One region of the Gottschalkia acidurici 9a genome, then DNA from elsewhere that is predicted to be linked to it. Evidence: riboswitches for the same ligand, from Rfam matches in the RefSeq annotation. Region 1 holds a riboswitch; the other holds the start of a gene.
What was found. Region 1 has a riboswitch for S-adenosylmethionine ahead of metA (homoserine O-acetyltransferase MetA). Riboswitches for the same ligand answer to the same signal wherever they lie in the genome.

Region 1 (3,220 bases):
TATCAATACATAAATTACATACTTTTATACTTTATAAATTTATAATATACAAAACTTCTATTCAAATCAAATCACTTTTTAAATTTACATACTATTATAGTATTTCTTCAGATAATTATTTTACTGATACATATTCATTTCCTTCTATATAAAATCTCCATAAATAATCTTTCGCTTCTTCTGCATAATCAATTCCAATCCTTTTAGACTCTACTATATTAATCTTTTCATCTACGTCAGGATTTTCTATATATAAGTTATCTCCACATAAATCTGCTTTATTTAAGCTTCTATCTATATCAAGTGCTATACATAGCTTTCCTGGGCCACTAGTGAGATTTCTTATTTCTCTTTTTTTAAGCTCTATATAGCTTTTATTAAATCTATTTAAAGACATTTCCTCTAGACCTTCTATAGGCTCTACTGCTCTAATTAAAACAGCTTCTGGTATTCCTTCTTCCTTAGTAACTACATTAAAACAGTTATACATTCCATATATCAAGTATACATAGGAAGTGCCGGGAATTCCGAACATAGCTTCAGTTCTAGGTGTGACTTTACCGCTATATGTATGAGCTCCTTTATCCTTAGTCCCCATATATGCTTCCGTTTCAACTATTTTTCCAACTATCTTTTTTCCTTTAGATTCTCTTACTAAGTATTTTCCTAAGAGATCTTTAGCTACTTCTAATGTATCCCTACTATAAAATTCTCTATTTAGCTTTTTCACAATATCACTTCCTTCAAATATAAAGTAAACCCCTAGTTATTTATTTTTTAATCTAGGGGTTTACTTTATATTATATCCTATTTTTATTTTTAGTATTAATCAAGTACATACGGTGTCTCTTGATATACATAGTAGTTTAACCAGTTTGAAAATAATAAACTCGCATGACTTCTCCATCTTACTATTGGCTCTTTAGTTGGGTCGTCTTGTGGAAAATAGTTTTTAGGTATATCCACATTGTCCAAACCTCTTGCAACATCCCTATCAAACTCGCTTTTTAAAGTCAAAGGATCGTACTCTGAATGACCGGTTACAAATACTTGTCTCCCATCCTTGCTAGCAGCTATATATACTCCACTTTCTTCAGACTCTGAAAGTAGTTCTATTTCTGGAATTCTTAATATATCTTCTCTTGATATATCTGTGTGTCTCGACTGCGGTGCAAAATATTCATCATCGAAACCTCTCAAAAGATTACTTTTTTTATTAATTACATTATGTTTGAATACTCCAAATATCTTTTTATCAAGCATATGTTTATTTATACTATAATGATAGTAAAGTCCAGCCTGTGCCCCCCAACATATATGAAATGTAGATGTTACATTACTTTTAGTATATTCCATGATATCCGCTAGCTCTTGCCAGTATTCAACATCTTCAAATTCTATATGTTCAACAGGAGCTCCTGTTATTATCATTCCATCAAATTTTTTATTTTTTATTTCTTTAAACGTCTTATAAAAACTTTCTAAATGTTCCTTACTTATATTTCTTGATTCATAAGTTTCTGTGCGAAGAAGTGTAATCTCTACTTGCAATGGAGTATTTCCAAGTAGCCTTAGTATCTGTGTTTCTGTTTCTATTTTAGTAGGCATAAGATTTAATACAGCTATTCTTAATGGTCTTATGTTTTGCGTTTTAGCTCTACTTTCTCCCATTACAAATATATTTTCTTCAGTTAATATTTTATAAGCGGGAAGTTCTGTAGGTATTACTATAGGCATAAAAACACCCCCAAAGTATATTTTTTCATAAAAAAAGCCTCTTTCAAAATGAAAGAAGCTTTTTTTGTATCGCTCCCTCATCTTCCGGATACCAATTTTTTTGGCTATACCGCTGGATTTAGCACCTTAGCACAAGCTCGGTTGCCGGATTTCATTGGGCCAGTTCCCTCAATCTCTCTCGATGAGTTTTTTATTTTATAAGTTTTATTATATATATATACATGTCAAATGTCAACATGTTCGCAATTTCCTTAATATTTTAGTCTGTTTACAAGTCCTATCATTCCTAATATATAACTATCTACACCAAATCCACTTATCTGTCCTATACATGCTGGTGCTGTTACTGACTTTGTTCTAAATTCTTCTCTTGCGTGAACATTACTTATATGAACTTCTACCGTAGGAATATTTACAGCTTTTAGTGCATCATAGATTGCTATGCTATAGTGAGTGTAAGCTCCAGGATTTATTATCATACCATCGTATTTTTCATAGGCCTCATGAATAAAGTTTATTATTTCTCCTTCTATATTACTTTGAACTATTTCTAATTCTATAGAAAGTTCTTTAGACTTCTCTCTTAAAATTTCACATAGGCTTTTATAATCTACATTTCCATATATATTCTTTTCTCTTATCCCTAGCATATTTATATTAGGACCATTTATTAGTAATATTTTCATATTATCATCTCCGTAATTTTGTCAACGACATCATCTAAATCTTTGTCATTAATTACTTCTATATCACAGTATTTTTTGTAAAGATCATATCTTTCCTCAAATAGCTTATATATTTTTCTTTACCATCTTTAAGCAGCGGTCTCTTTTCAACATCCACATCTGACACTATGTTTTCTATAGGTCTATTTATGAATATTATAATTCCATTTTCTTTTAAAGCTCTTATATTTCTTTCCCTCTTTACTACTCCACCACCTGTAGATATAACTACTTTTTCTTTTTTAGATACATCTTCTACTCCATTGCTTTCTACATCTCTAAAATACTCTTCACCATGCTCAAACATCTCATCTATACTCTTCTTCTCTTTTTCTACTATATATTTATCTATATCGCAAAATTCATATCCTAATTTTATTGCTAGTTTTTCACCTATAGTAGTTTTACCACAGCCCGGCATACCTATCAATACTATGCTTTTTTTCATATATTACGACGCCCTCCTATGTGGTTTTTTATAGTTTCCTAGTAGTTTAAAGTAAGTACTATTTGCCTTTATCTTTTCCACAACAAATTTTACTCTATCATCTTTTAAATTTCCTTCAAGATCTATATAGAAGAAGTATTCCCATGACTTCCCTAAAATAGGTCTCGACTCTATTCTTTGCATATTTAGATTATTCTCAGTGAAGTAGCTTAATGCACTATAGAGAGCTCCCGGCTTATGTGGTGCTGAAAAAACTATACTTATCTTATTATTATCATCATTAATTTCTAAGTTCTTACCTATAACTATG
Region 2 (3,220 bases), 1.1 Mb from region 1:
CATTCTTTATATATCCTAAGAAGTGTTTTCCACTTTCTAGTTTCTTTTCTTGCAATATAGTTAATATAACTTCATATCCTTCTTGAATAAGGTCATCGTACATTTGATAATTATTATAGTATTTCTTTATTGACGATATTATCAGTGGTTTCAAATCTTCTAAAATCTCCTCTTTATATTTACTATCTATTGGTCCTCCACTTTTAATCTGTTCGTAAAAGTGATTTATCTTTATATACATACTTACCTCCGTTAGGAGTACTCCATTGTTTATTCCTAGGTAAGTATAGTTTATATATGTAGACTTATTTGGTAAATTTAGGAGTTGAGTAAAAGTCCGCTTAAGATATCTTTCAAGTCCGTTCTTTTCTATTTAGTGTATATATAAAGTCGTGCTAACTATGTAATAGAGTTTCATTAACTACTTGTATTTTTTTGCAATAAAAAAGAGCCTTGTATAGGCTCTTTTTTATTGTTTTATTGGTTTATTATTGTCCTAGTCCTTCTTTTCTTAAGATTTCAGCTTTATCTGTTTTCTCCCAAGATAATCCTAAGTCTTCTCTTCCGAAGTGTCCGTATGCTGCTATTTGTCTGTATACTGGTTTTCTTAAGTCTAAATCTCTTATTATTGCAGCTGGTCTTAAGTCAAAATGTTTTTTAACTAGTTCTTCTATTTTAGTTTCTTCTATCTTATTAGTTCCGAAAGTATCTACAAGTATAGATACTGGTTGTGCAACCCCTATAGCGTATGCAAGTTGAAGCTCACATTTATCTGCAAGTCCTGCAGCTACTATATTTTTTGCAACGTATCTTGCAGCATAGGCAGCTGATCTATCTACTTTTGTTGGATCTTTTCCTGAGAAAGCTCCTCCTCCATGTTTTGCATATCCACCATAAGTATCTACGATTATTTTTCTTCCTGTAAGTCCAGTATCTCCTTGTGGCCCTCCAACTACGAATCTTCCAGTTGGGTTAATATAGTATTTAGTATCTTCATCTAATAATTCTTTTGGTATTATTGGACTTATTACATTATCTTTTAAGTCTTTCTCTATAGTCTCTTGATCTATTTCTGGTCCATGTTGAGTAGATATAACTATAGCGTCTACTCTAACTGGTTTATTATCATGGTATTCTACTGTTACTTGAGTTTTTCCGTCTGGTCTTAAGTAGTCTAGTGTTCCATCTTTTCTTACATCTGTTAATCTCTTTGCTAGTTTATGAGCTAATGATATTGGAAGCGGCATAAGCTCTTTAGTCTCATTACAAGCAAAACCAAACATTATACCTTGGTCTCCTGCTCCAATTAGATCTAATTCATTTTTTTGCCCTTCTCTATGTTCTAAAGCTTCATCTACTCCTTGAGCTATATCTGCTGACTGTTCGTCTATAGTAGTCATAACTGCACAAGTTTCTGCATCAAATCCATACTTCGCTCTAGTATACCCTATCTCTTCTACAGTCTTTCTTACTAACTTAGGTATGTCCACATAAGTATTTGTAGTTATTTCCCCTGCTACCATCACAAGCCCTGTAGTTACTGTAGTTTCACAAGCAACTCTTGACGATGGATCTTTTTCAAGCATAGCATCTAGTATAGCATCTGATATTTGATCACACATTTTATCTGGATGTCCTTCTGTTACTGACTCCGATGTAAATAACCATTTTCTCATTTTAACATATCACTCCTTATATTTATTATTCACAATAAGACGCATATTGAGTATCTTATCCTTCTCATTGTTTATAATTCTTAATCCCCTATGTCGATAGTTTCTTCTATGTCATTGATAAGAATATTAATAACTCATGTAATTTCAAAAGTACATTGAAATTGGTTTGTTAACTAAAAAGGACCCTTCTAAAAGAAGAGCCCTTATTTCTTATTATAATAAGACCTCATCTTCCAGAACTCTAGTCCTGCAGGATTTAGCACCAAATAATTTAAATTATCGGTTGCCGGGTTTCATAGGGCCTGTCCCTCCACCTCTCTTGATAAGGTAATCAAGTTTTTTATTCTATTTTCAATAGAGTAATGTTACCACATAGTTTTTTTATGTCAATAGCTATCTCAAACTCACATGCTAATTACAGTCCTTCTTTCTTCATATACTTTCTTGAACTCCCAACAATACATGCAACATCGGCTTTTTTATAATAAGTTTTGTATTTGACTTTTAATCTATAAGTTCATCTCTACTTACAGGTACTGCTCTAAGTGTTCTGTTGATGCTTCTATTATCTTGCTTTCAGTTCTTACTAACTAATAATCTAACTTTAATATTCCAATACTAGTTTTACATCAGAAGCCAAAGATAATAGTACAGGACTTTGGAACGAATCTGCTAAGGCTCAATACGAAGCTAAAGTACTGCTAGTAATAACTATAATGCGAATACTCAATCACAGCAAAACACCAGTGTAGATCTTGTTATAGTCATGACAGATAAAAAGTATCACAGAGCTAACTGTAGAACTGTAAGACAAATAAAGCAATACGTTACGTCAAGTGAAGCTCAAGTCACGGTATATACTGCCTGTAAAGTTTGTAACCCTTAAGAGATGTATTAATTGCATATCTTTTTTTATACCTAAAACCCTCTCACTGCAACCTCTCTTCCATGATTATTATAAAAAGATCATGTAAGGATAATTTGCTCCACAGGCTTAAAAGACAAGGCTTTACTCTAGTATTCAGATAACCTATAACCTTTTTTAAAAAATTAACTAAAACTTTATTTCCCTTCAGGAACACTCGCGTGAGCCAGAAGGATAACTGAGAAAAACATTCGGTTGATCTTCGGTTCTTAGTGTAAAACTCTACCTTGATTACAATCTAAACATTTTAACCTGTAATAGGTATTTAAATAAAAAATAGTTTAATTTGACACTTAATTCTTTATGTCATATGATTGATTTATGCTAGCATTTGTAAATTTAATATTTCAACGTTGAAAAAACAAATGGAAAGGGTGCATATTTATATGAGAATGATTAAATCGTTAACCAAATATCTATCACTTTTTTTAATTGCTACCATACTCACTTTATCAGTTTCTATTGATTCTTATGCTTCTAATGACACGATTGATTCCACACAAACTTTGGATTTAAATAACTCTGATGTTACAATTAGTGATCCTAAAACACTAGATGAATTAGCAGAAAGCTTATCTGAAAAATCTAATATTAGTAAAAATGAAGCTAAAGAAATGCT

Region 2: linked by a shared signal. The riboswitch ahead of metK (methionine adenosyltransferase) and the one ahead of metA (homoserine O-acetyltransferase MetA) in region 1 are both predicted to bind S-adenosylmethionine.

What each region holds. Positions count from the first base shown of each region.
Region 1 covers NC_018664.1:1,330,818-1,334,037, reverse strand. Annotated here, with positions in the region: gene CURI_RS06205 (DNA-3-methyladenine glycosylase) at 116-730, opposite strand; gene metA (homoserine O-acetyltransferase MetA) at 826-1,737, opposite strand; SAM riboswitch class I at 1,812-1,925, opposite strand; gene aroQ (type II 3-dehydroquinate dehydratase) at 1,989-2,423, opposite strand; gene CURI_RS06190 (shikimate kinase) at 2,482-2,910, opposite strand; gene pheA (prephenate dehydratase) at 2,914-3,220, opposite strand, start outside.
Region 2 covers NC_018664.1:233,326-236,545, reverse strand. Annotated here, with positions in the region: gene CURI_RS14855 (sigma-70 family RNA polymerase sigma factor) at 1-241, opposite strand, end outside; gene metK (methionine adenosyltransferase) at 489-1,676, opposite strand; SAM riboswitch class I at 1,900-2,005, opposite strand; gene CURI_RS01120 (hypothetical protein) at 2,988-3,220, shown strand, end outside.